3 regions of the Glutamicibacter sp. GQ173 genome follow, and region 2 is predicted to be linked to each of the others. Evidence: riboswitches for the same ligand, from Rfam matches in the RefSeq annotation. Region 2 holds a riboswitch; each other region holds the start of a gene.
The links. A riboswitch is a leader RNA that binds a small molecule or an ion and turns the genes downstream of it on or off. The one in region 2 is predicted to bind thiamine pyrophosphate.
Positions count from the first base shown of each region.

Region 1: it holds a riboswitch for thiamine pyrophosphate, as region 2 does, so the genes downstream of both, thiO (glycine oxidase ThiO) here and thiM (hydroxyethylthiazole kinase) in region 2, are expected to answer to the same signal.
Region 3: it holds a riboswitch for thiamine pyrophosphate, as region 2 does, so the genes downstream of both, AC6CHO_RS03310 (ECF transporter S component) here and thiM (hydroxyethylthiazole kinase) in region 2, are expected to answer to the same signal.

Region 1 covers NZ_JCAXDT010000001.1:327,656-337,801, forward strand. The annotation lists gene AC6CHO_RS01470 (thiazole synthase) at 1-182, opposite strand, end outside; gene thiS (sulfur carrier protein ThiS) at 185-430, opposite strand; gene thiO (glycine oxidase ThiO) at 427-1,551, opposite strand; TPP riboswitch at 1,549-1,654, opposite strand; gene AC6CHO_RS01485 (GNAT family N-acetyltransferase) at 1,735-2,697, shown strand; gene AC6CHO_RS01490 (mechanosensitive ion channel) at 2,784-4,013, opposite strand; gene AC6CHO_RS01495 (OsmC family protein) at 4,307-4,738, opposite strand; gene AC6CHO_RS01500 (GNAT family N-acetyltransferase) at 4,743-5,204, opposite strand; gene AC6CHO_RS01505 (alpha/beta fold hydrolase) at 5,336-6,130, opposite strand; gene AC6CHO_RS01510 (VOC family protein) at 6,287-6,982, opposite strand; gene AC6CHO_RS01515 (isocitrate lyase/PEP mutase family protein) at 7,090-7,857, opposite strand; gene AC6CHO_RS01520 (GNAT family N-acetyltransferase) at 7,941-8,429, opposite strand; gene AC6CHO_RS01525 (GNAT family N-acetyltransferase) at 8,426-8,956, opposite strand; gene AC6CHO_RS01530 (Fe-S cluster assembly protein HesB) at 9,234-9,530, shown strand; gene AC6CHO_RS01535 (DNA alkylation repair protein) at 9,655-10,146, shown strand, end outside.
Region 2 covers NZ_JCAXDT010000003.1:2,716-12,861, forward strand. The annotation lists gene AC6CHO_RS05995 (amino acid permease) at 1-759, opposite strand, end outside; gene AC6CHO_RS06000 (aldehyde dehydrogenase family protein) at 839-2,272, opposite strand; gene AC6CHO_RS06005 (hypothetical protein) at 2,362-3,900, shown strand; gene AC6CHO_RS06010 (GntR family transcriptional regulator) at 3,897-4,262, shown strand; TPP riboswitch at 4,300-4,394, shown strand; gene thiM (hydroxyethylthiazole kinase) at 4,384-5,178, shown strand; gene thiE (thiamine phosphate synthase) at 5,171-5,812, shown strand; gene thiD (bifunctional hydroxymethylpyrimidine kinase/phosphomethylpyrimidine kinase) at 5,809-7,236, shown strand; gene AC6CHO_RS06030 (uracil-xanthine permease family protein) at 7,266-8,543, shown strand; gene AC6CHO_RS06035 (sugar porter family MFS transporter) at 8,768-10,146, shown strand, end outside.
Region 3 covers NZ_JCAXDT010000001.1:697,882-708,027, reverse strand. The annotation lists gene AC6CHO_RS03350 (MFS transporter) at 1-340, opposite strand, end outside; gene AC6CHO_RS03345 (Na+/H+ antiporter subunit A) at 566-3,535, shown strand; gene AC6CHO_RS03340 (Na(+)/H(+) antiporter subunit C) at 3,532-3,981, shown strand; gene AC6CHO_RS03335 (Na+/H+ antiporter subunit D) at 3,978-5,579, shown strand; gene AC6CHO_RS03330 (Na+/H+ antiporter subunit E) at 5,591-6,223, shown strand; gene AC6CHO_RS03325 (MrpF/PhaF family protein) at 6,220-6,486, shown strand; gene mnhG (monovalent cation/H(+) antiporter subunit G) at 6,486-6,890, shown strand; gene AC6CHO_RS03315 (DUF4235 domain-containing protein) at 6,943-7,194, opposite strand; TPP riboswitch at 7,268-7,391, shown strand; gene AC6CHO_RS03310 (ECF transporter S component) at 7,455-8,075, shown strand; gene AC6CHO_RS03305 (ATP-binding cassette domain-containing protein) at 8,072-10,146, shown strand, end outside.

The sequences.
Region 1 (10,146 bases), on a different contig from region 2:
GCAGAGAAATGGCGGATGGCAACGGTGGTCAATTCCGTGCCAGAAATGGTGAGCGCGCTATCCAGCGTAGTTAATGAGGTGGCCCCTCCCGTGCCCAGGATAAGCCGCGAGGAAAGGGTGCGTCCGGCGACGACAAAAGGGTCGTTGTTGAGATCCAGCTCGGTGAATTCTTGCGATTCCATGCTTAGCCTCCCTGGGCTGCGGTAACGAGTTCTATGCTGTGCCCGTCTTCAAGCGCTTTGCTGTTCCAGCTGCTGCGGGGAATGACTGCGCCGTTCACGGCCGCGGCCACCCCGAGCTTGCTGCCGTCGACTGCTTTTGAATCTGTGTCGAGTTCCTTGCCGATTTGCGCGCTAATGAAGTCACGCAGGCTGGTACCGGCTTCCAGCTGAACTTGCTGGGAATTAAAAATGATGTTGATCAATGTCATCCGAGTTGCTCCAGTGCGGCGGTTGCGGAAAGTGTTGGAAAACGTTGTGGATCAACGTCATTCAACAGTGGATTTCTTTTGTTGTTTTCGGCGAGATCCGCAGTCAATTCGGATCCCAAGGGGCTGAGCAGCACCCCATGGCGCGAATAGCCGGTGGAGAGCACCAGGCCCGGGTCAATGCGCCCGATCAGCGGGCGGTCATCGGCAGTTGCCGGCCTTGGCCTTGCGATGACTTCGTTCAGTGAACAGTCGATAATTCCCGGGACAAGCCTGCGGGCGTTGTCGAGCAAGTTGTACATGGCGCCCACATTGACTTCCGGGTTCTGGTCTTCCCGAACGCTGGCACCGAGCACGAGGCTGCCGTCCTTGCGCGGAACCAGATACACGTTCTGCCGGTGGACAATGCCTCGAATAATCCTGGACAGCAGGGCGGGGCCCGGCGGGCTTTGAATCCGCAGGATGTCACCGTGCACTGGGCGCAATGGCAGCTTGCCCAGTCCCTTCACCGTGCCCAGCGCGGTGGCGATAATGGTTTGATCGGCTGCGAAAACTTTTCCTGAGGCCGTGCGAACGGCGCAGGTGCCTGATCCTTCGGTGACCAGCTCTTCGGCCTGCTCATGGACCAGGTCATTGTGAAAATGCTGGAGCAGGATGCGCACGACGGAACGGGGATCGATCTGATGGTCTTCAGCGCAGAGCACCGCCCCGGAGATATTGCTGGCCAAGGCTGGTTCCAAGGACCTGGCTTGGCTCGGCAACAGTTTTTCGGCGGACAATCCCAATGAGTTCTGCAGCTCCACTAGATCGTGGAGCGCTTCGCGGTCGGCAGGTTCAGCCGCGACGACCAGGGTTGTGCTTTGCAGGTAGTCAGGGCGCACGCCCGTGGCCGCTTCCAGGCGATCAATGAACTGGGGGTAGCGGGCGCTGGATGCGGACAGCAGCTGGTGCAGGGGGCCTTGGCCCCAGACGGTTTCGGCTGCTGGGGCCAGCATCCCGGCTGCTGCGTAGCTGGCGCCCTGGCCAGGTGCCGGGTCGATGATGGTGGTGGTGTGGCCGCGTGAGCTGAGCTCGAATGCGGTGGCTAGGCCGATGATTCCGGAGCCAACAATGTTGACATGCACAGTGGCACGCTTCCTTCCTACGGCGGCATGACCCGCATCAGGTGTAGCGGTCGGCTCAGTGCCCTCTCAGCCTGGTCGGTCTCAGGCTCCCGCGGAGTATTTGCGATTATAAGCATGAGCCAGCCCTGAAAAGCGAACTGCTGTTGACTTAGTCCCGTCATCTTTTGTGATGTACTTACGGACATGGCGCAACAGGAATATCCCGCAGAATTGCCCGTCGATTCTCAACTGTTCAGAGCGGTTGCCGGTCTGGAACAGCAGCTGCTCACTGCCTCGCTGCGTGGCAACCGAAAATTGCTTGGCGAAATCCTGCATGAGAACTTCTTTGAAATCGGCGCAAGCGGAAGAACGTACGACAGGGACCAAGTCATAGAATTGCTGGCTACTGAAGATCCTTCCGCCGAGCGGTTGCGCGTTAGCGAGCCCTTGGCCATCCGGCTATCAGAAAACCTCATCCAGTTGCGCTGGAAGGCCAGCGGCCGTCGCCCGGCACTTCGCAGCTCATTATGGTTCCGCGAGCAAGGCGAGTGGCAGATGCTGTTTCACCAAGGCACGCTCACAGGCCACGGCGCAAGCAAGCCTGCAGGGCTTGTCAGCGTCCGGGCAACAGGCGTTGCCGAGGAATTTAGCGTGAGGCAGCTCAGCGCGTTGGACGCCGGCTCCGTATACGAGGCGTTCATTTCCCATCCGGATATGCGGCGCCAAGGCGATGCCGATACGCCGGAAAAGGCACGGGCCTACGTGGATGCCCTGTTGAACGGCGAACAAAGCCAATTCCCGTTGGCGATCACTGCCAATGACCGGTTGATCGGGCTTGTTTGCGGGACTCTGGATCATTCAAATGCCAATGCTTGGATTTGGTACTGGATGCATCAGGAGTATCGCGGTCGTTCGCTCACTGCGAGGGCAGTTGCCACACTGGCGAATTATCTTTTTGATGATCTTGATTTCTACCGCTTGGAGCTTGGCCTGCGGGCCAATAATCCCGGTTCACGCAGCGTAGCCGAAAACAATGGTTTTCTGCGTGAAGGAACCGAGCGGGGCAAATTCCTTGTCAACGGTGAACGCATCGACGTCTACACCTACGCCCGGCTAAGAACGGATCCGCCCGGCGCTGTAGCTCCGCTGCCACTTCGCCTGGCTTAGGGCTGGGCCCAGACGCAGAAACGCCGCGAAATCCTCGGTGGATTCCGCGACGCTCCTGATGTCCCCTTAGGTTCTGTTCGGGATGTTTATATGCCTGGCGACGTCGGCGGTGCCGGTGGTGCCGAATCCGGGCCGTTGGAGCTCAGCTTGTCGGTATCGATCTTGTTCAGGGTGCGAGCTGCTGCTTCGCGGCCGCCAAGCCCGAAGGCCAGGGCCGCTGCCAGGGCTGCGCCGATGACAATTGCACCGAAGGCCATGTTGATGATCGAGTCCGCAATGCCCATGTATTTCAGGCCCATTGCAACGAACAGCGCGATGGCCGTGTAGCGGATAATCTTCGAGGCAGTGGTGTCGCCCATGAACTTGCCGATCACGTTAGCGACGACGAAGCCTGCGGCAACGATTGCTGCACCGAAGAGGATCTTGCCACCCAGTTCCAGAATCTCATTGAGGATATTGGTGATTGCCGGGAAGTTCAGCATCTGCGCTGCCATCACGCCGAAGAACAGCACGATAGCAATCTTCACGATGCCGGCGATGATGCCCGATGCACTCTTGCCTTCTGGAACAACGCCCCAGCCGGCAACGACGCGATCAGTGCCTACACCGTGCAGGGTGGACTCCAGCAGCTGTCCAACAAACTTTGCAATCAGGAAGCCAACTGCCAACAGCACCAGTGCCATGATGACCTGTGGGATGGCGGTGAAGACCAGCTGTAGCATTTGCTCAGCAGGCTGCGAAATGGCCGCGATTCCCAGGACCTGCAGTGCAGATATGGCAACAACCAGAAGGATCAGGGCGAAGACGATATTCGCGATGATATCGACGATCTTTGCTTGGGCCTCGCGAGACTGGACTTCATCTACCGGCTCATCGCCTGGAGTCAGCTTGCGGACTAGTCCGCTGAAGTCGACAGTTCCCAGGCCAGTGGTCAACAGCTGACGAACAATGTTTGCGATGACATAGCCAATGAAGAAGATAAAGCCGGCGCCGATGAGGTTCGGGATGAATGCCATGACTCCGCCGAGCAGGCCCTGAACCGGCGTAAGAACTTCAGAGAGTGCAAAGACCTGAAGGATTGCGACGAGGCCAAAAAGCCAAACAATCAGTCCAGCGACCTTGCCAAGAGATTGGCCTATTTGAGCTCCGTCGTTTCCCTGCTTCTGCAGGAATTTCACCCTGGTCACTAGTTTGGCTGCAGCCCAGCGAACTATTCGCGCCACAAGCCACGTAATGATGAGAATGACTAGCGCAATGGCTACCTTTTGTAGCATTGACGCCCAGTCGATGTTGCCTAAGACGTTCTCAGTTTGCATGTCTGCTCCTTCAACGTAGGGACACCTTGACCCTACGATGAAGGACCAGCTCTGACTAGGGCAAAGAGTTGAATTTACAGCCTGATTCATTGGAGTTACACAGCTCCAACTGCGAAAACCGAATCTTCCAAGCAAGGATTCAACTAAAACCGCAGAAAGTGATCTCAAACACTACTGAAACGCAAAAAATTTGAAAGTTCTCAAATCGTCAATTCCGTGAATTTCCTTGGAGTGACTTGTAGTTTCTACTTTCCAGCGCTAGCTCACGAGTAGAAAAGTTGAGCCTTAACTATTTATTCAACTACTTCACTGACGACCGAAGCCCCGAGTTCGACCGTGCGTGAGACAGTGCAGTATTTATCGTGCGACAACTTCACAATTCGCTCGACCATGCTGGCTGCTTTACGGCCCTCTTCGGTATCAGGGAATTTCAAATCGAACTCGAGATGAATGTCGTCCATGCGGCTGGCACCGTCTTCGGAAATCTTGTAGCCGCTGGCGCGCACATCAAATTTCTCTGGTTCGCTGCGACGAGTCGTCGCTACGTCAACATCGATTGACGAGCAGCCGGCAATAGCTGCGAGCATCAGCTCAACCGGTGTTAGCAGTCCATCACCCTGGCCAAATTCAACGCTTGCCCCTGTTGCAAGGCTGGTGGCTGTGTACTTGCTTGATTCGGTGCGCTGAACAATAACTTCACGAATTTCTCGGCTGTTTTCACTCATGAAACTATCGTGCCACGTTATCCACTCGCGAGAAGTCGTAACGCCATAAAAGCCGCGGTGAAGACTCATTAACAACAATTGGCACCTGCCGGAACCCGCAGTTTTGGAAAAACTCAATGGCAAGTGTCCGTTGCGCGTCCAAATGAACGCCAGCTTCAGGGCTGTGTTCGATGATGTGGCTCAGGAGCAATCTGCCCACTCCATGGTGGCGATCAGCATGCCGCACCCATAGAATTTCAATTTCCGAATCATTCCAAGCGGCGAAACCCAGAATCTGATCTCCTTGTTGGGCAATTCCCACGTGCAAAGTTTGCGAATATATGGATTCTAGAGCCGTGGCTACAGCATCGAGGTCATATGCCGAGAGGAAATCTAGCCGGCATTCAACAGAGCCTTTCCAGACATCTAACAAGTCCGGAACTTCATCGATGCTCGTCCATTCGCGAAGGACAATCGAGTCTTCCATAAGCTGATTCCTGCTTTCGAACAACTAACCACCATGCTTGAAGGAAATCTAATCCCAGATCAGACTTTACTCAACAACTATTTTCAAGAATCAATCGGATTAGTAGTGGTAGACATCGGTAATCCAGGCTGCTACTTCGACAAAGGCAAACGCTGGACTCGTTCTGCCCAAGCCCGAATTTCGTGCGCCACTAACGCCGGTTGCTCAATATGCACGTTGTGCCCAGCCGATTCAATAATCTTTAAATGCAAGTCCGGGTAGCGCATTGTTAATCGTTGAGGATCTTCGAATCCGGTGACATGATCATCCCTGCCGCAGACGATTGAGACTGGATTGGAGAGTTGATTCTCGCGATGAAGCGGCAGTGGTTCAAGGAAATAGCGCTTGGCAAGTTTGGCCATGGCCCTTAAATCAGCCGACAAAATTCCGGGCAGAACCCATTTCGAGAATTCTTCCCATGCATCCCGAGTTTGGATGACGGCAACATCGGCGAATAGCTCAGCGTCTCTCTTGCTCAGGGACAGAAACAATTCTTGATCGTGGATTGCCACAGCACGTTCTGGAAGCGTCCGCTGCTGGCTATCCGGGTATACCGCCGGAGCAATGAGGAACATCCCTTGCACAGCATCACCGAATCTGTCAGCGATCTCTTGGCATAGGAGCCCGCCCATTGAATTGCCCAATAGAGCGAACGGCCCATCGCCGATGATGGAACGAATTTCGCTCTCCAGCCAATCCGCCAGCTCAGGAAGTCCTCCAGCATTGTAAAGTGGATCGCATTCCCCGAAGCCAGGCAAGTCGATGTAGTGGCGTTCGAAGGTCCCGCTTTCGGCGAGCGCCCCGTCCAGCGGCAACAGGATCCGGTGATCGACACCATTACCGTGAATCATGAATAGCGGTAAACCACTGCCGTGGATCTTGTGCATCGGGTGTCGCTCATTTCCTTCGTGGGTGCTGGTCCAGGCTTGCTGGGACAGGACCGTGGCCAGGCTTTCAATTGGTCGTCCTTGCCCTTCCAATACGCGTGGTTTTCAAGCTCTCGCTACTCTTGCCCGGCAGCGACATGGATTTTTGGCAATCTGCTATGGCTGGCTGTTAGCGGCAGGGGCAGGCAAGATGCAGAATTCGTTTCCCGACGGATCCAAAAATACTCGCCAGGGAACCTCGCCCCATTTGTGATCAAGTTCAGTTCCACCCTGCTCTTGAACCATTTCCACAATCTGCCTGGGGTCATCTCCCGGCTCCAGCCGCAGATCGAGATGGACCGAAGACTTGGCTGCGGTTTTAGGCTGCGTTTCGGGAACCAGCCTGATTAGCGCTCCGGTACCGCTAGGGTGCACCAGAACGGTCGGGTCCTGGGAATCAGTGCGAAAACCGGTGAGATTTGCCCAAAACTGCGCGTCGCGTTCTGGATCGGCGCTGTGCAATTCTACGGCGAATAAATTCAGCGGGCGCCCTCTTTCGGCAGAGCCATTCAGGACGAAGTACTGCCGGCCCGCGATGTCAGTGCGCTCTTCGCGAGGCGGATTCTTCTTGCCGGCATCCGATGATGCGGTACGGCCGCTGGAAGCTAATACCGGATAGACCCGTTGTGAAGCGGGTTCGGGATCGCTGACCGTGGGAAAACATAAATCCAGATATCGTTCGCCGGAGAATTGAAGCCGGGTTTCCAGCCCTCCTTCGTTGTCCGTAAAGGTTTCGGTATCCAGCAGTTCTTCCCAATACTTGCCCTGCTCGTGTGGCATCGCAGCATCAAAAACCAGGTTCTCCCAGTACATCTAGCCTCACTCATTCTTGTGCCGGCAGCTGGCACCTTTCCAGCGGCCTATTGGCCCGCCGCACCCAACTTCATTGCGGCAGGACCAATTTCAGCGGTTACTATTTTCTAGCTCTGGCGCCATGCGCTGAGCTGCTGGGAAGAAACTTCGGCCAGCCATTTCTGCCATAGCGGCCCGAAACTCACGCGCCGCACTCCAAGTTTGCGCAAAGCCGAAAGGTCCCCGGCAGCGTGCGCTGTGACCGGGTGAGCCGTGACATTCATGGGAATCGAGACAGCTTGAACTGCTTGTTCCACCTGATCTGCTGTTGAGAGGGCCACCGGGTAAACGCTGCGGGCACCGGCTTGTTCAAGCAGCTTGATTCGCTCGATAGCTTCAGCAAAAGGGTCCGCGAAGTGCTCGGTAAGTTTCACTGCGTCGGTGCGCCCATTGATCACAAAATCCACGCCGGCTGCATCCGCGGCTGCTCGAACGCCATGGATGTAGTCTGCATGTTCTTGGCGGGCACGCACGCGCTTGCCTTCCCTGTGCACGACATCTTCAATATTGACCCCGACCGCGCCTGCCGCAAATACACGCTCGAACAATTCTTGCGGGCTCAAGCCATACCCGGATTCCACGTCTGCACTCACGGGCACGTTCACCGCCGAGGTGATCCGCTGGACTACAGCAAGGTAGTCGGCAAAATCCATCTTTTCCCCATCAGCGCTGCCGATGGAATCTGCGACCGGATGGCTGCCAATCGTCAAGCTGGCAAACCCGGCATCGGCGGCCAATGCGGCACTGAAGGTATCCCACACTGTGGGCATGACTAGAAGATCACCAGATTCGTGCTGGTTCGCCAGTGTCCGGGCACGTTCTTTAAAATCCGACAAAGCTGCCTCCTGAAGAAAGTGGTTCGAGCCCAGTCTACGGAGCCTGAACCACTTGCCAACAGGTCAAAGGCAATTTTTCAGCCTCAAGCGGATGCAGCCACCTGGGCTAGCGGCTTGACCATGATCAAACACGGGGTCCCAGGTCCCCAAAGCTCGGTTTCTTCCAGTGAAAGGAACCCCAGCTTTTCGTAGAATCTCCTCGTCTTGGCATAGCCGGCATCAGGATGCGAAGCACCTAGCGTCTTGACCTGCATCAGCCTCACGTTCCCGGCGAGCGCATCGCGCTCAATGGCCGCAACAAGTTCGCTGCCGATTCCAAGTCCATGGTGCGCCCGATCCACCACAATGAGGTGTATCTCAATGGCTTGCGGAAAGTGGCGATCTACCAGGGCCACTGCGATAACCTGCTGCTGGGTGTCGCGAACTGTCCAGGTTTCCTTGGAGCTCGCTGCCCGGATGTATTGCGCGTTGGATTCTTGCTGGGCAAACCATTCGGGCACGCTGGCTAGCAGCCGTGCAACGTCCTCCGGCACGGGTTCATCACGCTTCGCAATAATATCGCTGGGATTCACTGGTTCATTGCCCCTTCACCGGAAACAGGCGCATTCAAGGCATAAACCAATGACTCTTTCCTTCCTTCAGCGGCCGGTTCAATGGCCACCCGGCGCTGGACAAATCTAAATCCAGATTTTTCCAAGACGCGAATGGAAGCAGCATTCCCGGGGTCGCAGGTGGCTTCAACCCTGGTGAGACCCAATTTTTCGAACCCCAGCTTGAGCAGCAAATTTGCTACTTCAGTAGCAAGACCTTGACCCCAATATTCCTGGCTCAAGGTATAGCCCATCTCCCCTGCCCTTTGCCGTTCGCCGGTTCGCCAAATGGCGGCGGAACCTATGACCTTCCCTGCCACCATCACTGCCGCAATGATCCGTCCGGGCTGCAGTTCCATCGCATCGGCGAGGAATTCCTCGGTTTCAGCGAGAGTGTTCGGCCCCCAGGTGCTATAGCGGCAGACCTCGGGATTTGATGTGTAGGAGTGAACAGCCGCAAGATCGCTTCTGAGGAATTCTGCGAGCTCGACTCTTCGGCCAATGGCCATGACTTGCCGGGATCCAGCTAGAGGCGATGCCGGTCTTTGCCTGTATTGGCCTTCAGATCCAGATTTGATGACTCATTCCTTAGGTTTGTCGGGGCCTTTGCGGATGAAGCGCCGCAGCCTGGCGCCAGGTTCGGGGCCGGACCCTATCTGATTCCACAGCTTACCTGTGAGGATATTTCGCAGCTGTTAAGCGCGTTTGAGATTCTGAGTTGTTTTTGGAATCGTGGCACCCACATGCCCTGACCTTGGTATGTCCGCAACCGGAAGGAGAGCCACCGTGCTCGCACTGACCGATCAAGCAGCATCCATCGTGACCGCTATCGTCACCAACCAGTCCGAGGCCGAAAAGGCTGGCCTGCGCATCCACCAGGCAGAAAAGACCAACACGCCTGAGGAAGCAGCCTTGGCCATTCAGATCGTTCCCGAGCCGGAGGAAACCGATACGGTTATTTCCGGCGAAGGCAGCCCGGTCTACCTTGATGAACTAGTGGCCGACGAGCTAGACGACAAGGTACTGGACGCCGCCGTTGATGAACAGGGAAGCGTCAGCTTCCAAATCCTCGTACAGAACTGACCCGCTCTGGCTGGGAACCCCAAATGCTTCCAATGGGAGCCGCCTGTTCTGGCGGCTCCCATTGATTTTGAGGTTCATGTTCGGCTGATTCGCGCATTGTCGGATTCCGGTAAAGAATGGCCTCATGCCTTTTGCCGATCAGCTCATTGGCGTTCCTGTCGCCGAGCAACTTATCCGAGAGCTGCAGGACGCTGCCCCTGAGCATGCCTTGAACTCCCTGAACGCTGCAACAAAAAATCTGCCTGATTTGAGTTTGCGGGAACGCTCAGATGCACTGCGCGACGGGCTCCTGGCGGACTTCCCGGAGAACTACTCCCAGCTCGCCGACGTCATCAAGGCAGCAGCACATGAATCGCCGTCCTTCACCGGTTGGATGATCTGGCCGGTCACCTCGGCCCTGGCCACTCGTGCTGCGAGTGAAAATACGCAGGCCACGTTCGAGGATGCAATGGACATGCTGGCCTTGCTCACCCCTCGCTTGAGCTCAGAATTCGCAATCCGCGTCCTGCTCAAACACGACCTTGAGGCAGCCCTGCGTTTTGCACAGCAATGGACTGCCTCGCCCGATGAGCATGTGAGGCGGCTGGCCAGTGAAGGAACCCGCCCGTATTTGCCA
Region 2 (10,146 bases):
GGCGCCGATGTAGAAGAGCATGATGCGCCAGAAGATCGTCTTGATGGCTTTCGGAACATCGCGCTGGGGGTTTTCTGCTTCACCAGCAGCTACACCAACCAGCTCGGTGCCCTGGAAAGAGAATCCAGCGATCATGAAGACCGAGACGATGGACAGCCAACCGCCAACGAATGGCGCTTCGCCATCGGTCCAGTTGCTGAAGCCAGGCGAGGTGCCGCCGATTATGCCGAAGATCATCGCGAAACCGCAGATCAGGAACACGATGACAGTGATGACCTTGATTGCCGCCAGCCAGTACTCGCCCTCGCCAAACGCCTTGGCTGACAAGGCGTTGAGTCCGGTCAACAGCACCAAGAAGATCGCCGCCCAGATCCAGCCGGGAACATCCGGAAGCCAGTAGGACATCACGATGCCTGCCGCTACCAGCTCGGCGGCAACGGTAATTGCCCAGTTGAACCAGTAGTTCCAGCCAATCGCGAAGCCGAAGTGCCGGTTAACGAAAACGGTGGCATAGGTCTGGAATGAACCTGCCACCGGAAGCCGCGCACTCATCTCGCCCAGCGACTGCATCAGCAGCAGCACCATCATGCCAATCAGGGCATAGGCTACCAGCGCGCCACCGGGGCCAGCTTCAGAGATCGTGCCGCCGGACGCGACGAATAGTCCGGTACCAATTGAGCCGCCAATGGCAATCATCTGCATATGGCGAGCTTTGAGGCCACGCTTCAGGCCGTCCTGCGACGGTGCGGGCTCAGTCATGCGTTACATCTCCTGATGCCTAGAAATTTCCAACCTTTCAATCCAAGCACCCTGAGCAGTCTCATAGCTATGAACCGCGCTACAGTAAGCGATCAATAATCTTTCGCTTGGCCCACGAATATGGAGGATAAATTGCGCTCAGGGTATCCACCACCGTGGTTTTGTTGAGTTCTGAACGCATCTGCGAAAGCCGGTCAAAGCCATGCTTGCCGTGATACGAGCCCATTCCACTGGCCCCCACCCCGCCAAACGGCAGGGTGGGAATGACCATCTGGGCCAGCGGGGCGTTGTGCACGATAGCCCCGGCGCGAACCCGATCGGAGAAAATCGACTGCAACCGCGGGCTCTCACTCATGAGGTACGCGGCCAGCGGTGATGGGCGTCGGGCAATGAACTCCAGCGCTTCTTCGAAGGTTTCGACCTCGATTACCGGAAGGATCGGACCGAAGATCTCCTCATTCATCAAGGTGCCTCCAAGGTCCACATTGCGCATGAGGGTCGGGGCGATGCGCAGGGTTGCTTCGTCATACTCACCGCCGAACACCACCTCGCCCTGTTCCATCATGGCCAGCAAGCGCTCAAAATGCTGGTGGCTGGCAATCCTGCCAAAGTCCGGGTGGGTTATCGGCTCCTTGCCGTAGAAACCGGAGATGGCCTGCCCCAACCGGCTAATCAATGGCGTGGCATCGCCGATGCACAGGATGTAGTCCGGTGCGACGCAGGTCTGGCCCGCATTCATGAACTTTGCGTAGGCCAGGCGCTTGGCAGTGGCCAGCGAGTGGTTGTCAACGACAGCGGGGGACTTGCCTCCGAGTTCCAAAGTGGTGGGAGTCAGGTGTTGGGCGGCCGCCATCGCGACGATTTTCGCGACCCGTTCCCCGCCGGTGTAGAAGATGTGGTCCCAGCGTGCTGCCAGCAATTCGGAGGCGGTATCCGCACCGCCTTCGATGACCGCGAAGACCCGCTCGTCCAGATACAGCGGGAGGAACTTGGCCAGGGCCCCCGAGGTGGCCGGGGCGAGTTCCGAGGGCTTGAGTACCGCGGCGTTGCCGGCGGCAATGGCGGCGACCAGCGGCGCAAGCACCAGCTGCAGCGGGTAGTTCCATGCGCCAATAATCAAGACCACGCCCAGGGGTCGCGGCTCGATCTTCGCGATGGCCGGCTGGAGCGCCAGCGGCACCTTAACGCCGGTGCTGTCCATCCATTCGGCCAGATGCCTCAGCGCAAAATCGATTTCTGCGCGCACCACGTCGACCTCGGCAAATTTGGCTTCGGTGGGGCTCTTTCCGAGGTCGTCATTCAGTGCCTGCACAAAGTCGTCAAGATGCTCGTCGAGCATCTTCTCCAGCGCGCGCAATTGCTGGATCCGGAAGCGGCGCGGGTGGGTGATTCGGGTGTCAGCAGAACGGCGCAAATGGTTCAGAACCGTGGCAATTCGTGAAGGATGCTCGTCCACCGGAGGAGCGGAATCGCCGACCGGCTCGGGCAACGGAGTGGAAGTAAACAGACCCATGATTTGAGCGTACGTCACCGAACGGAAATTCCCTCGATTAATGCGCCGAAGGATTCATTATGTATCAACCGTTTGATACATTAAATTGCATGGAGCAAATTTCGGCGAGCGCCCTGACAATAGCCTTGGTTGCCTTTGCTACCTATCTTTGGCTGCGTTCCGTGGCGCATCGCAGGGCCACGGCTGCGATACAGCGGGCGCAATCACATTCGTTCTGGTGCGCGCTAATTGCATTCTTCACCTCGACCTCTTCGGACCTCTCCCAAGTCTGGTCCGCTCCCGGAGAATCGCAGCCGATGCTCGTCCGGGTGCTCATCGTGCTCAGTGGTGCTGGCTGGCTGGCTTTGGTTTACATCATCGGCCTGTTTACCTGGCCGAAAGAACTGCAGGCGGTTCGCGTTGCATCATTGGAACCGCGCAGCCTGGCCACGCCTTTTCCGCGTAAATTAGGGGCTTTTGTTGGCGCGCTGGCGATCTTCGCCTTCTGCATGCTGTGGCCGATGTCCCAGGTCGCAGCCACTGTTTCAAAAGGTGACAGTGAAGGTTCGGACACAGGGGATTATGCAGACATCCCTGGTGCCGATTGGGATGGCCTTTCCAGGTGGCGTTCAGGCACTGAAGTTGCACCGATGTTTGCGATTTGCATCCTCGCAGTACTGCTCGCAACGGCGGCAATCACTCTCATCATTCTCAAGCGCAAGCCCCTGGCCGGGATTTCCGCAACCCACAACCAGGAATTACGCTCGGTGTGGCTCAATAGGTTGCTGCGAAATTGCGGCTTCTCACTTTTAGGCATTATCGGTGCAGCAATCACCTACGCGAAGCCAGTCCTGGGCGACGGGTGGAATACGGTTCCCACTTTTGCCTTCGTGGCGCTTGGCTTCATATTATTCATCTGGGCCCCGAAGTTTGCGGCACCAATGGCGGGAAGGAATAGCAATACCACCGCTTTTACCCGGATGCGCGATCACACCCTGGCGGTGTCCTTTATCGCCAACACAGTGGTGATCGCCGCCGCCTACATTATCGGGATTGCTGGCGGCTACCTTTTCGACCAGGCATCACTAGCACGTGGCGCCGCAAGGGCCAAGTCCGAAAGCTACGAGTTCATGCTCCTTTGGGGTGCGGCAGCAGTCGTCCTCTACCTGGCCATCTCAGCGGGCTTCGCGCTCTACGCGCACCAGCGAGCCAAGCTGGGGTCATCGCGTGAGCCCAAAACCCGAAACCTCCCAGTTTGGGTGTACACCGCAGCAGCGCTGTTCATCATCAGTGGCAGCGTCATGCTTTACGCCCCGCAGACATTGTCCCCAGGGACGGAATTGATAGTTCCCCCATGGATCACCACAGGAATAATCGCTGGGCTGCTAGTTTTTGCAGCCGGATACCGCTGGTGGATCCGCCACTGCTCGGTACCGTGGGATCTCACAGCCGCCCAGGAGATCTGGTACCGGCAAATCCTGGAGTTCCGCGCACTGCGAGTGCTCTGCAGTGCATTTCTCCTCTTGCCCGGTCTCGCGTCATCCGATGAGCCAGCGGTGATTGCCATAGGCGTCGGGCTCTTCTGCATTCCATCCTTATTAGTGGTCAAGCGTCCGGAAGCTCGCATTTCCACAAGTACGTCCGCATGAGCACACAGATCAGTGTGGACCTTGAGGCAGCCACCGCACCCTATGAGCAGATCCGCTCGCAGATTGCCGCACTCGTCAACCTTGGCGAGTTGTCGCCGGGCACCAGACTACCGACTGTTCGCGCACTGGCCACGGACTTGGGGGTTGCAGCCGGAACGGTGGCTCGCGCCTATAAGGAGCTGGAAGCCGAAGGGCTGATTTCTTCGAGGCGCCGCGCCGGCACCGTAGTGAGCGAACGTCCCGGATCTGTTGATACCCACGGAGATCTGGTGGCCGCGGTGGACCAGCTGTGGAAACTGGCGGCGGCGCAGCATGTTGACGCCGCAACCCTCAAGGCGTTGGTGGCACGACGCAAACCTTGAGGATTTGTTCTGTGCATCCCTTCTGCGTACTCTCTAAATCAGTGACACGGGGTGTCGGAGACGCCGACTGAGATGAAACCCGTCGAACCTGATCTAGTTCACGCTAGCGGAGGGATGTCGCATGACTCTGCCTACCGTTGCCCAAAAATACCGGCAACGCTCCCCCTTGGTTTTTTGCCTGACGAATACTGTCGTCACCAACTTCACCGCCAATGTCCTTCTTGCCTCCGGCGCCTCGCCGGCGATGACCAACCTGCCCGGCGAGGCCGGAGGGTTTGCCGCCTTGGCTTCCGCGGTACTGGTGAATCTGGGCACTCCAAGCACCGAGCAAATGGTTGCCATGGAGGAAGCGGTCCTCTCGGCGAGCGCGGCTGGCACCCCCTGGGTATTGGATCCAGTGGCCGTGGGCGCTCTTTCGGTGCGCACCGACTTCGCACGACGCATTGTGCATCAGCGTCCGGCCCTGATCCGCGGCAATGCCTCGGAAATCCTGGCCTTGGCGGGCAAGGATTCCAGCGGCCGAGGTGTTGATGCAGCAGATACCGTGCAGGCAGCCCTGGATGCCGGACGCGAATTGGCCAAGGAACACGGGTGCGTTGTTGCCATCTCCGGTGAAGCGGACGCGATCATCGACGCGAAGCGCACCGTGCTGGTGCATACCAACGGGATCGGGTTGACCAGAATCACTGGTGGAGGATGCGCGCTGGGCGCCTTCAACGCGGGCATGCTCGCGGTGCACGAGGACCCCTTTGACGCGGCCATCGCTGCCCACGGATTCTATGGCCTCGCCGCAGAAAAGGCGCTGGCGGCAAGCAACGGTCCGGGGAGTTTTTCCGTGGCCTTCCTTGATGCCCTGGCCGCCACGGAACCTGAAGAACTACAGAATTTGAAGTACGAGGAATTGAACCATGGATAATATCGGCGCATACCTAGTAGCCAACACCGCCAGCTGCACGCCACGCACCACCCTGGAAGTCATTGAAGGGGCGGTGGCCGGCGGCATCGAGTGGATCCAGCTGCGGGCCAAAGATGAGACCGCGCGCGAATTCTTCGAACTGGCCTGCGCCGCGGCCCGCCTGACCGACGGCAAGGCGAAACTGCTGATCAATGACCGGATCGACGTGTTCTTGGCGGCCCGTGCGGCCGGGGCAGCGGTCAGTGGAATCCATATCGGCCAGAAGGACATCCCGGTGAGCCTGGCACGCCAGATCATGGGCGAAGGCATCATCGGCTTGAGCGCTTCCACCGATGACCAGCTGGCGCAGGCCAACCTCGATGCTGAGGCGATCGACTACTTGGGTGTCGGCGCAGTGCGTGCCACTCCAACCAAAAAGGATCATCCAACCCCGATTGGGCTGGACGGTTTTGCCCGCGCCGCCTCGCTGACCTCCCTGCCCTGCGTAGCCATCGGGGCGATCACCGCGCAGGATGCCAGCGCCATCCGCGCTGGCGGCGGAGCCGGTTTGGCCGTGGTCCGTGCTATCTGCAATGCCGACGACCCGCAAGCTGCCAGCGGCCAGCTTGTGGCAGCGTGGGCGGCAGCGCAGTGAAAAACATTCTCTCCATCGCCGGCTCCGACCCCTCCGGTGGCGCAGGAATCCAAGCTGACCTGAAGGCCATTGCCGCCAACGGCGGCTACGGCATGTGCGTGATCACGGCGCTGACAGCGCAGAACACGCTAGGTGTCAGCGCGGTACGGGCCATTGATGGCCAGTTCGTGCTCGCTCAGCTCAATGCGATCAGCGCCGACGTCCAGATCGATGCCATCAAAATTGGCATGCTGGCCAACGAGGAGATCATCCGCGCCGTCAACGGATGGCTGGATACCGTGGATGCCCCGGTGGTACTGGATCCGGTCATGGTAGCCACCAGCGGGGACCGGCTCTTGGAAGATGAGGCGGTGCTCGATTCCTTGCTGGACCGCGCTTCGGTGATCACGCCCAATCTGCTGGAGTTGGCAAGCTTGCTGCGTGAGCCGGCAGCGGCCGACTGGCCGCAGGTCCTGGAACAGGCCCAGCGGCTGGCTGCCAAGCATGATGCACTGGTTCTGGCCAAGGGCGGGCATCTGGCCGAGGACCTCTGTCCAGATGCGCTGGTCTCCTACCAGGGAGTATTGGCCGAGTTCAGCAACCAGCGCCACAACACCAAGAACACCCACGGCACCGGATGCACCCTGTCCAGCGCCTTGGCGACGGTCTACGCATCGGGCGGCGACTGGGCCAGCGCCCTGGAACAGGCCAAGGCCTATCTGTTCCGCGCCATCGGCGCTGCCGATGAACTCAACGTCGGCCTCGGGCATGGCCCGGTGAACCACTTTGCGGACTTCTTCAGCGAAGCTGATCCAATGGACCAGTGGTGGCAGCAGATCCATGAGCTGCGCGGCTCCATCGACAACCTGGAGTTCATTGCCCAGCTGGCAGAAGGCACGCTGGACCCAGCGGACTTTGAATACTATTTGGCGCAAGACGCGCTGTACCTGCAGCGCTACGCCCAGGTGCTGGCCGAAGCCAGCGCATTAGCCCCGGATCTTGACGCGCAACGCTTCTGGGCCGGCTCCGCCAGGGAAATCCTGGAAGGCGAACTGCAGTTGCATCGCAGCTACCTGGCCGAAGGGGCCGCGAATCCCAGCGCCATCACGTTGAACTACGTGAACCATCTGGCCGCATCCAAGCGCAGCTACGCGGAACTGATCGCTGCAATCCTGCCGTGCTATTGGCTCTACCAGGACATCGGCAAGCGCCTGGCCTCGGCCAACCATCCAGAACACCCGTACAAGCAGTGGCTGGTGACCTATGCATCGGAGGAATTCGATCTGGCCACCGAGCGCGCCATCGACATGGTGCGCGTCGCGTGGAAGCGGGCCGACGGCAATCTGCGCGAGCGGATGCGGCTGGCCTTCGTGCGATCCTCCGAACATGAGGTGGCCTTCTTCGATCAGGCACGGCGGAACCGAGTAGAATTCTCTACGGCCTGAAACGCGCGGGCCACGATCTGGAGGATTGCATGAGCTGGAGCATTCACGGCAACGGAAAGACCATCACCCCGGGCGAAGTTGTTGCCCCGGAAGAACGGCTGCACTGGCCGCAAACCATTTCCATTGGCGCCCAGCACATTTTGGCGATGTTCGGCTCCAGCATTCTGGTCCCGACCCTGACCGGTTTCCCGGTAACCACCACCTTGCTGTTCACCGGCCTGGCCACCATCATCTTCTTGCTGATGACCAAGAACAAGGTTCCCAGCTACCTCGGCTCGTCCTTTGCGATGATCGCTCCGGTCATCTCCACCACCCAATCGCACAGCATGGCTGGCGCGCTGGGCGGCATCGTGATGACCGGTGCGCTGCTTTTTGCGGTGGGGCTGATTGTCCAGGTGACCGGCACCGGATGGATCCACTCCTTGATGCCTCCGGTGGTCATGGGCACGATCGTTGCGTTGATCGGCCTGAACCTGGCCAGTGCAACCCTGGCGCCCATGACCGATTTCCCACTGACCACCTTTTTGACGGTGATCTTCACGGTGCTGGCCACGGTGGCCTTCAAGGGCCTGCTGGGTCGCCTGTCAATCCTGGTGGGCCTGGTCCTTGGCTACCTGTTGGCTTTGGTCCAGGGCCAAGTCGATTTCAGCGCTGTCCAGGCTGCCGGCTGGGTCGGCCTGCCTCAATTCACCACTCCAACCTTCCACTTTGATACCGCGCTGATGTTCCTGCCAGCGGTGTTCGTCCTGATTGCCGAGAATATCGGGCACGTGCGCACCGTTGGCGTGATGACCGGGCGGGACCTCTCGAAGTTCAATGGCCGCGCGTTGATGGCCGATGGCGCTGCCAGCGTCGTTGCCGGGCTCGGTGGCGGTTCGGCCACCACCACCTACGCCGAGAACATTGGCGTGATGGCCGCGTCCCGCGTGTACTCCACCGCCGCCTACTGGGTGGCGGCCATCGTGGCGATGGCATTGGCCTTCTTGCCGAAGTTCGGCGCTTTGGTTGGCACAATTCCGGTGGGTGTCATCGGCGGCCTGGGCATTGTCCTGTACGGCATGATCGGCATTGTTGGCGCACGCTTGTGGATCGAGGCGAAAGTCGACTTTGGCAATCCGATCAATTTGATGACCGCAGGCACCGGGTTGATTATCGCGATTGCCGTGACCAGCGATATCTCCTTCGGCCAGTTCCAGCTCGGCGGCATCGCGCTGGGCTCGATCGCCACCTTGGTGGTGTTCCACTCGATGCGCGCAGTAGCCAAGCTGCGCGGCAATGATCTTGCCGAGAACCCGAGCGAATCCTGAGAGTTTTAAGAAATTTTTTTCGGCAGGCCGGTGCTGCGACTTTGCTCGTGGCACCGGCCGGCCTTTTTTGCGCAATCCCCCGCTGGTTAGGCAAGAGGCATGGTGGCCCGAAAGGCATTCTGGGTAAATCTTGTAAGGACTCCTTCCAAAATGTGATTGTTATCCCACCAAAAACTGAAAATTACCGATTTCCGCCCCTGCCAAATCGGATAGCATGGCTGATTGTGACTGCGACAACATCAGACGGAAAACTCTCCGCGCGACTCATCTTCATCGCCCTTGGGGCGGCACTGGGTGGGTTCGTTTTTGGATATGACTCATCAATCGTTAACGGCACCGTAGACGCTGTCGAGCACGAATTCGGGCTCAACGCGGTAACTATCGGTTTCACTGTTTCCTGCGCCTTGCTGGGCGCAGCTCTTGGCGCATGGGTAGCAGGTGTGGTCTCCGAACGCGTGGGACGCGTGCGCACCATGCTCTTCGCCTCCATTCTCCTGGCCATCTCTGCCATCGGCTGCGGCCTGTGCTTCAGCGCCGCCGACCTCATCGTATGGCGCATCGTTGGCGGCATCGGCGTCGGCTTCGCTTCGGTGATCGCTCCCGCCTACATCGCCGAGGTCTCCCCGGCAGCCCATCGTGGACGCCTGGGCACCATGCAGCAGATGGCCATCGTGCTGGGCATCTTCGTGGCCTTCCTGGTCAGTGCGCTGCTGGTCTTCGTCATGGGTTCAGCCGACGCCACCGGCTGGTTCGGCCTGGCGGCATGGCGCTGGATGTACCTCTCGTTGCTGGTTCCAGCAGTGCTGTACGGCGTGCTCTCGTTGCGCCTGCCGGAATCCCCCCGCTACCTCGTTGAGCGCGGCCGCTACGTGGAAGCCGCCGCCGTGCTGACCCGTGACATGGGCATGAACGCTGGCGCGGAAACCGAGAAGAAGATCGAAGAAATCCGCGCCACCGTGCACGTGGAACGCCGCCAGAAGTTCAGCGACCTGCTGGGCCGCTTCGGCTTCCACCCGCTGGTATGGGTTGGCATCCTGCTCTCGGTCTTCCAGCAGTTCGTCGGCATCAATGTGATCTTCTACTACTCCACCACCCTGTGGAAGTCGGTGGGCTTCGCCGAATCGGACTCCTTCACCATTTCGCTGATCACCTCGGTGACCAACGTGGTGGCCACCATCGTGGCAGTCCTGCTGATCGACGTTCTGGGACGCAAGCTGCTGCTGACCATCGGTTCGGCCATCATGACCCTGTCCCTGGGGATGATGGCAGTGGCCTTCGCCCAGTCGGTGACCATCGATGGCGCGGTCTCGCTGCCAGGCAGCTGGGGCATCATCGCCCTGGTGTCGGCCAACCTGTTCGTGGTCGGATTCGGCGCGACCTGGGGTCCGGCCGTATGGGTTCTGCTCGGCGAGATCTTCCCGAACTCCATCCGCGCGATGGCCCTCGGTGTGGCTGCCGCCGCGCAGTGGATCGCAAACTTCATCGTCTCCACCACCTTCCCGGCGCTGGCCGATGCAGGTTTGGCCTTGGCCTACGGCATCTACGCGGTCTTCGCACTGCTCTCCTTGCTCTTCGTGATCTTCATGGTCAAGGAAACCAAGGG
Region 3 (10,146 bases), on a different contig from region 2:
GATTCGGGTAGACGAAGAAACAGGCGGCGCAAATTGCAACGAGGATCAGCGTATTGACCACAATCCATAGTTTGCGCCGGCCGGCGGCATCAGCGCGCAACCCGGTGACGGGCACCAAAAAGGCGATGGCCAGGCCGCCGACGGTCAGTGCCTGGGAGAGCACCAGGGAGGTATGGTCCTTGTCGCCAAAAAGATCGCTGGTCAGGTACACCGTGAATACGAAGGTGATCATGACCGCGTTGATGGCGGCCTGGCCCCAGTCCCAGCTTGCCCATGCCAAGGTGTACTTGCTGAGCCATTTTTCGCTCAGTGGCCTCGACATCGGCTGATTGATTGACATGGTCGAATCGTACCCGCTGCATGAGAACCATTGGTGAACCCGGCACAGAAATTAGGCGTTCCTGTGTAAAAGCCCGAAATCAGCCGATCGCGGAAACAGCAGAAAATATGCCGCCAGCGGCACATCCCACCGAATCGGGCAGCGCCCGGCTGATAAAATTGCAGATGCAGACTATTTTTCGTGGTCATCGCACTCTGCCCATCCGCCAGACGACAGAGGAGACACGTGCTAGTAATTCTCGCTGCGTTGTTTGTGACCGCTTTTTTGTGCCCGATGCTATTCCGGGTGCTGAAACGAAACGCCTTTTATGTGGTGGCGGTCGTCCCGGCAGCGGGTTTCGCCTGGCTCTTGACTCAGCTTCCGGGGGTGCTCGCCGCCGATGAATCATTGGCCAGCGGTGCACCGAACGCACCACCGTCCATTGGCATTCAGTGGATTCCCGGACTGAATATCGGATTGAACTTCCGGCTGGATTCGCTAGCGGCCACGATCCTGCTGCTGATTCTCGGCGTCGGCGCGCTGGTGCTGTTCTACTGCGCCCGCTATTTCAAGAACGATGACCCGCAAATCGGTGGATTCGCCGCCAAGATGGTTGCCTTCGCCGGAGCAATGACCGGCCTGGTCACCGCGGACGACGTGATCATCATGTTCATCTTCTGGGAAATCACCAGTGTCCTGTCGTACCTGCTGATTGGTTTTAACCAGGTCCTGATCACGGCCCGCCGTTCGGCGATGAACGCGCTGATTGTCACGACCCTGGGCGGGCTGGTGATGCTCGCCGGCATCTTGATGATCGGTGCCAAGGCCGGAAGCTACCAACTTTCCGAGATCATCGCTTCTTCAGGCCAACTGGTCGCCTTGGGCGGCTACACCGACGTGGCAGTGGCCCTGATCATTGTGGGTGCCATTTCCAAGTCGGCGCTGGTGCCCTTCCACTTCTGGCTGCCCGGCGCCATGGCCGCGCCAACCCCGGTCTCCGCCTATCTGCACGCTGCCGCGATGGTGAAGGCCGGCGTCTACCTCATCGCCCGGCTGGCACCGGGCTTCGCCGACACTAACCTGTGGGCGCCGATGACGGTGGGCATCGGCATTGCGACCATGCTGATCGGCGGCTTCCGTGCGCTTAAGCAGTACGACCTCAAACTGATTCTGGCCTTCGGCACCGTCTCGCAGCTCGGATTCATCATCGCGATATTCGGCTTCGGCACCCCGGAAGCCGCCTTCGCCGCGCTGGCCATGACCTTGGCACACGGGCTGTTCAAGGCGACGCTGTTCCTCAGCGTGGGCATCATCGACCACAACACCGGTACCCGTGATATTCGAAAGCTCAGCGGGCTGCGCCGTGCCATGCCAATCCTCACAGCCACCGCCGGGATCGCGGCGGCTTCGATGGCCGGAATCCCGCTGCTCTTCGGGTTCGTCGCCAAGGAAGCAGTCTACGAGTCAGCGTTGCACCTTGATACCCCGTGGGGCATGATCGCGCTGATCGGTCTGGTGCTGGGCGCCGGATTGACCATGGGCTATTCGTTGCGTTTCTTCTTTGGGGCTTTCGGGGTGAAAAAACATTCGGTTCCTGCGCTGATCTGCAAGGCGCCCACGCTCATTTTCCTGGCACCGCTGCTGGTGCTTTCGGCGCTGACACTCGTCCTTGGCGTCTACCCGCAGCTGGTGGAACCGCTGATGCTGCAGTGGTCTCAGGCCCAGGGCGGACCAGGCAAGATGCACCTGCTGCCGTTTGCCGGTTTTAACACGGCCCTCGGGCTGAGCGCGCTGTCGGCGAGCTTGGGCCTGGCCTTCTACTGGATCCGCCGGCGGACCGATACCGGGGCACCACTGCGCCGGATGACGGTCTCGGCCGAAGAAATCTACCGCATGTCGGTGAACGCCTTGGACATGGCGGCGATTTGGATTACCGGTCGCACCCAGCGTGGTTCGCTGTCCTTCTACCTGGGAGTGATCCTGGGCGTGGTGCTGGTGCTTCCGCTGGGCATCGCCCTGACCGTGTCCACGCCATGGCCGGAGAACTGGATTGTTGCCGATCATCCTGCCCAGCTGCTGATCGGCGCGATTATTATCGCCGGCGCCGTGGTGGCAATCATCGCCCCGAAGCGCTTCATGGCGGTGCTGATGGTCTCGGTTACCGGCTATGGCATGGTGGCAATTTTTGCGCTGCAGGGGGCGCCGGACCTGGCGCTGACCCAGCTGCTGGTGGAAACCATCGTGCTGGTTTCCTTCGTGCTCGCCCTGCGTGCCCTGCCAAAGCGCTTGTGGGGCGGGGTGGTCCGGATCAAGTGGGGCCGCGCCCTGATGGCGATTGCCCTGGCGGTGATGGTCATTTACATTGCCATCGCCATGATGGGCGCCCGCCAAGAAGCCAGCATCTCGCTGGCCTGGCCGGAATTGGCCTACAACCAGGGCTACGGCAAGAACATTGTGAATGTGGCGCTGGTGGATATGCGCGTGTGGGACACCTTCGGGGAAATCACCGTGCTGGCGGCAGCTGCCACCGGCGTGGCGTCGCTGATCTTCGCCGGACGCAGCTTCGGCAGCCGGGTGCGTGCCCACGAGGTGGCCCCGGGAAGTATCGATTCGGGCTCCGAAGCCATGGGCGGCAAGGACTCCAAGGAGGTGGAACTGCGCATTGCCAGGCGTTTCGCCTCCAGCGGCAACCAGGACTGGCTGATGGCAGGAAGCACCCTGGTCGCCGAACGGCGCTCCATCATTTTTGAAGTGGTCACCCGCCTGATGTTCCACTCGGTGCTGATCCTCTCGGTCTACACGTTGCTCACCGGGCACAATACGCCAGGAGGCGGTTTTGCCGGAGGGCTGATCGCAGGGCTGGCATTAACCATCCGCTACCTGGCCGGAGGACGTATCGAGCTCTCCGAGTCCATGCGGATCGCACCGGGCATGCTGATCGGCGGCGGTATTGCGCTGGCCGGGCTGTCCGGGATTGTGCCGCTGCTGATGGGCGATGAAATTTTCACCACCTATGCCATGGAATTCTGGTTCTTCGGCGACCACAAGTTTGTCACCTCAACCATCTTCGATATCGGCGTCTATCTGGTGGTGCTGGGCCTGGTGCAGGATGTCTTGCGTTCGCTGGGCAGCGAGATCGATTCGCTCTCCGAAGGACGCAGCCCGGTGGATCGCCACGATTTTGTTGAAGCATCACGGACAGGAGTTGGACGATGAGTGTGAACATCACCTTCCTCGTGATTACCGGAGTGCTGCTGGCGGCCGGATTCTATCTGGTCCTTGAACGCACGCTGACCCGCGTGCTGCTGGGCATCATGCTGCTGGGCAACGGCATCAACTTGCTGATCCTCACCAGCGGCGGCCGGCGCGGAGTGGCTCCGCTGTTCCAATCCGGATTGGCTGCCGAGGAGTATTCAGACCCGTTGCCGCAAGCCCTGATCCTCACGGCCATCGTGATCACCTTCGCGGTCACCGCCTTCCTGCTGGCCATGATCTACCGCTCCTGGACGTTGACCAGCGCCGATGAGCTGGCCGATGACACCGAAGATATCAAGGTCTCGCAGAAGACCGCATACGACGAAGAGGAAGACTCGCCGGTGGCAGAGGATACGACCGAGTTCGTTGATGAAGAGGGCCGTCCAGTGCGCGAGGGGGAAGAGTGAATTTTCTGGATCTAGCACCCCTGGCCGTGGTCTTCCCGATTATCGGTGCCGGGGCGGCGTTCTTGGCCCGGCGGCAGGTCCGCGCCCAGCGCCTGATCACCATCGGCATCCTCTGCTTGACCCTCGTGCTGGAAGCGGGCATGCTGGCCGCGGTATGGGGAGGCGAAAGCTACGCCATCCATATCGGCGGCTGGGAGTCGCCCTTTGGCATCGCGCTGATGGTCGATGGCTTCAGCTCCTTCATGCTGCTGATTTCCACCCTGGTCTCGCTGGCCGTGCTCTTCTTCGCCACCAGCCAGGGCCTGGCCGACGGCGACGAGCCCGGCCCGGTGTCGGTTTTCCATCCGGCCTACCTGATCCTGCTCGCCGGAGTGTCCAACGCCTTCCTGGCCGCCGACCTGTTCAACCTGTACGTCGGGTTCGAAATCCTGCTGACCGCCAGCTACGTGCTGCTGACCCTGGGCGGAACTGCCGAACGCATCCGCGCCGGTACCACCTACGTGGTGGTTTCGGTGGTGTCCTCGGTGATCTTCCTGATGGCCATCGCCATGACCTATGCTGCGACCGGCACGGTGAATATGGCCGACCTGGCCGTGAAGCTGCCCGAACTGGATCAGGGCCCGCAATTGATCTTGCATGTGCTGCTGCTGATTGCCTTCGGCATTAAAGCGGCAGTGTTCCCGCTGTCCCTGTGGCTTCCGGACTCCTACCCGACGGCACCGGCACCGGTGACCGCGGTGTTCGCCGGTTTGCTGACCAAGGTGGGCGTCTACGCAATCGTGCGTACCGAAACACTGATTTTCCCGGGTGGCGCTGTGAACGCCGGGCTGCTGGTGGTGGCGGCGCTGACCATGGTGATCGGTATTCTTGGCGCGCTGGCGCAGACGGACTTCAAGCGCATGCTCTCCTTCACCCTCACTAGCCACATCGGATACCTGATTTTCGGTGTGGCTGTCGGGGGACCGCTGGCCATTGCGGCGACCATCTACTACGTGGGCCACCACATCATCGTCCAGACCTCGCTGTTCATGGTCGCTGGCCTGATAGAACGCCGTGCAGGAAGCTCGAATGTCACCAAGCTGGGCTCGTTGGCCAAGCTTTCCCCGGCCCTGTCCCTGCTCTTCTTCATTCCGGCGATCAATCTCGGCGGCATTCCTCCATTCTCCGGTTTCCTGGGCAAGTTCGGGCTGCTCCATGCAGCCGTGCAGGATGCTGACCCGTTGACCTGGGTGGTGGTGGGCGCCGGCCTGCTGACCAGCCTGTTGACGTTGCTGGCGATCATTCGTGTCTGGGCCCGCATCTTCTGGCGTCGCGCCGCCGATGCCGAGGTGCCGAACCAGGAACTGGTGGATGAAGCAGCCCAGGTGGCGGCCGAAACCGCCGCTGGTGGCGCGCAGAACCCCGGCCTGGGCCTGAAGCTGGCCCGGGAATTGGAAGCTGCGTCCCTGCCCTGGGGCATGCGCTATGCCACCGGGTCGCTGGTGGTAGCTGGTATTGCCCTGACTATTTTTGCCGGGCCGATTTTTGAATTCTGTGAACGGGTCGCCGCGGAGCTCATTGCCCGCGACGCATACATCAACGCGATCTTGCCATTCTGATTGGAGGGATGATGCCGACTAAAAACTTGAAACCCCGTGACCAGCGTATTGATGATGCGCTGGATACCTCAGGCGTGCGCCACCGGGCGACACTCAAGCAGGAATGGCCGCTGCTGGCCCTGCTGATTTTTGTGTGGTGCGCACTATGGCAGGATTTCTCGCCAGCGAACCTGATTTTCGGTGTGATTATCGCGCTGGTCATCGTCACGCTCTTCCCGTTGCCTCCGGTGGTGCTTTCGGGACGAATGAACGTTTGGTACTGCCTGCAGCTATTCATCTGGTTTGTCGGCCAGGTGTTTGTGGCCAGCTTCGAAGTGGCCCGCCTGGCCATCTTCCGGGGAAAGAAAACCAGCAGCGGCGTCATCGCGGTTCCCTTGCGCACCGACTCGGATCTGATCGTGACAACGGTTGGCCATGTGCTGACCCTGATCCCGGGATCTTTCGTCATTGACGTGGACCGCAGTTCGTCAACGCTGTACTTGCACTACATCAATATCGAATCAAGGCAGGATATGGACCGTGCCCGTGAAGCCGTGCGCGACATTGAACGCCGGATGATCATGGCCATCGGCAGCCGGGATGAGTTCGATGCGATCAAGCACGAATGCGGACCGAACCTGATGCGAATGAAGGGCAAAAAATGATGGAAATCGTGATGTGGATTTGCGGCATCATGCTGGGCCTGGCCACGGTTGCCTGTGTTATCCGCGTAGCCAAGGGCCCATCGATTCTCGACCGCGTTCTCGCATTGGACGTGATGCTGCTGATCATCTCTGTGGCGCTGTGCCTGGAGATGGTCTACAACCGGCACACCGACTACCTGCTCTTCGTCATTGCCGCTTGCACGTTGGGCTTCATCGGCTCGGTCACCGTCTCGCGCTACGTTTCTGACCAGAGGAATGCCTGATGGAGATGTTCGTGGATATTCTTGTGGCGGTACTGCTGATTGCCGGTTGCCTCATGTCACTGATTGCCGGTATCGGCCTGCTGACCTTTCCCGACATGCTCACCCGCATGCACGCGGCAACCAAGCCCCAGGTCCTCGGGTTCTTGCTGATCTTTACCGGGCTGGCGATTCATCTGCGCAGCTGGGCTGTGGTTCCCGTGCTCTTCTTGGCATGGGGGATGCAGTTGTTGACCGCACCGGTCTCGGCTCATATGATCGGGCGCTCCGGCTACCGGACCAAGCACGCTGCCAAGGACTCGCTCTATGCCGATGAGCTCAAGCAGATTGTGGACAAGACCAGCAGCGCCCCGCCCACCGGAACCTTCGATGCAACCTCGGGTGCAACCGGAAAATCTGAAGACTAGGACAACACAGCACGGGCATCCCGCCGACGGCGGGATGCCCGTGCTGTGTGCGCTACTTGCTAAAGCGTGCGACTACCTTGTTGCTACCGCGGTCTGCCAGCACCTGAATGGTGGCTGCCACGATGGCCGAGAAGATCGCAAATCCGAGAGCCTGGCGCAGCGAAGCCTCGGCGGCTTCTTCACTGCCCTTGCGGGGTGCCTTGTTTCCGGTGAAACCCTTCCACAGCTGGTCAACCAGCTTGCTGCCGACAAAACCGGCGCCAATGGAAATACCCGTGGTGGCAAGTTTCTGCACTGTATTCATTTTGCCCTCGCTTCAACGTCGTGACTTATCGTTCCTCTGCCCAGCATACCTGCGGTATGGTAAGTGGGCAGTAATTTTCCGACAGGGGAGCGTCAGACTTCGAAACTGGAGTCGCAAGACGCTGAGAGTGCGATAGATCGCAGACCCTCGAACCTGCTCCGGCTAGTACCGGCGAAGGAAGTCGAGCATCTCGGATGCGGATCGGGCCCATTGTGCCCTGAATCCGTACATCTCCCCTCCTTGATATAGGAGGACCACCAATGAATCAATCAGCAGCAAATCAGCGTTCTGGATGGCGCGTCGTAGACATCGTCACCGCATCGGTCATCGCCGTCGCCTCGGGCGTCATCTTCTGGGCCTGGGGCGCAGGCTATGGGCTGTTCTCGCTGGCCTTTGCGGCTTTCCCGCCGGCGGCAGCACTGCTCACCGGCGTTTGGCTCTTCCCAGCAGTGCTTGGCGCGCTGATTATCCGCAAGCCCGGCGCGGCCCTGTATTGCGAGCTGCTGGCAGCGGTGGTCGAAGCGCTGCTCGGTTCGCATTATGGCCTGACCGTGCTGCTGTCTGGCCTTGTCCAGGGTCTGGGTGCTGAACTGGTCTTTGCCGCGTTCCGCTACCGCAAGTGGAATTTGGGCGTGGCATTGCTTGCCGGGCTCTTCTCTGGACTTTTCGCAGGTATTTCCGAGGCCTACATCATGGCCTACTACGTTGAATACACCCCGGCGCTGAAGTTGTTCCACGTGATCGCTACCGGTGTCTCCGGGCTGATTGTTGCAGGGCTGCTGTCTTGGCTGGCAACCCGCGGCCTGGCCAAGACCGGCGCGTTGAGCGCTTTGGCCAGCCGCCGCGCCCACCTTGAATCCGGAAAACTGGCCGCAAAATGAGTTCGGTGGCTAACACCGGTGCCACGGCACAAACTCGGCGAGGCATCGAGATCATTGCCCGGGGTTTTTGCTGGCAGCACCCGGAACGCTCACAACCTGCCATCTCGGCATTTGACGTGCAGATCAACTCCGGCGAAAAGGTGCTGCTGATAGGCCCGTCCGGGGCAGGCAAGTCAACCTTGCTCCATGCCCTGGCCGGACTGCTGGAAGCCGATGGGGCCGAGCAGATCGCCGGTCAATTGCTCATCGACGGGTCAGACGCATTCGCCCGGGAACACCCGGTGGGGCTGATGCAGCAGGACCCGGAGACCCAGGTGGTGCAAAGCCGGGTCGCCGACGATGTGGCCTTTGGCGCCGAAAACCTGGCAGTGGATCCGGCCATCATCCGCCAGAGAATTCCCGAGGCCCTGGACGCGGTGGGGCTGGGCATGCTGCCCATGGACCACCGCACCCAGGACCTGTCCGGCGGACAAAAGCAGCGCTTGGCCTTGGCCGGAATCCTGGCCATGCAGCCTGGGCTGATGCTGCTCGATGAACCCACAGCCAACGTCGACCCGGAAGGCATCGGGCCATTGCGCGATGCGGCGCTCAACGCCGCCCAGCTCAGTGGCGCCACGCTGATCGTGGTAGAACATCGGCTGGATGCGTGGGCAGAACATATGGATCGCGTCATCGTCCTTGAACCAGGCGGCGGCATCGCCCACGACTTGGACCCGCAACGGCTCATTGACGATGAAGACCTGCGTGCAGAGCTTTCGGAAGCCGGAGTGTGGGTGCCAGGTTATTCGCCACAGGTCCAACCGGCGAGCCCCCGGCCCGGGGCGCTGCTTCTGGAAGCCGCCGAACTGGTCAGCGCCCGCAGCGGGCAAGCGCCCCGGACCCAAGCGGTGAATCTGGCCGTGAGCGCTGGAACGGCGACGGTTATCCGCGGCGAGAATGGCGCTGGGAAATCCACCTTGGCGCTGACCTTGGGCGGTTTGCTGGAACCGGCACAAGGAGACCTGCAGGCATCCGACGCGCTGGCCAATGGCTTGGGGAAATCACCGTTCAGCTGGCGGGCAGGAACCCTGATCGGCCGGATAGGCTCGGTGTTCCAGGAACCCGAACATCAATTTGTCACCCAGAGCGTGCGCGAAGAATTGGCTTTTGCGCCACTGCGGGCCAAGGCAAGCAGCGGCCACGAGTTGAAGTACGAACCGCAGCAGGTTGATGCCCTGGTCGAGTCGCTGTTGCAGCGTTTGGGCTTGCAGCATCTTGCTGAAGCTAATCCCTTTACTCTTTCGGGAGGGGAGAAGCGCCGTCTGTCGGTGGGCACGGTTTTGGCCGCGGCCCCGGATGTGTTGATTCTGGACGAACCAACTTTCGGGCAGGATGCCAGGACGTGGCGGGAGCTTGCCGGGTTGCTCGTGGAGCAACTGGAGCAGGACACCGCGATTATCGCAGTGACTCACGATGAGCATTTGGCCCGCGTTCTAGGGGCCCAGGAGATTCACCTGACCGCAGTCGCGAAGCAGGAACCCGTGGTAGCCAGGGGCCCGGTCCTCGACGCTCCGGTGGGCCATAGCTGGCTGGCGAAGATTAATCCCTTGGCCAAGCTGGGTGCGGTGGCAGCAGCCACCTTGCCCCTGATTACCACCTTGGATTGGGTTTCGGCGCTGGTGGTCGTAACTGCGACCATCCTGGCCTTCCCCTTGGCGGGCTTGAGCCCGGCAAGATTCTTCAAGCGGGCCTGGCCCCTGCTGATCGCCGGGGCGGTGGCCGCTTGGGGCATTGCCTTGGTGGGGCAGGACAGCGGGGCCGTGTATGCGCAGCTGGGGATCTTCAGCATTACCGGGGGCTCGGTCCATGGCGGTATCGCCACCGGCTTGAGGGCCTTCGCCTTGGCGCTTCCATGCATTTTGCTGCTGGCAACCACTAATCCCAGCGACTTGGGCGGGGCGCTGTCGCAGCAGTTGCGAGTTCCGCACCGTTTTGTGCTCGGAGCGCTTGCTGGCATGCGCCTGCTGGGGCTGATGGTCGAAGAATTCGCCACTCTCGGGCTGGCTCGCCGGGCGCGCGGCGTGGGCAACTT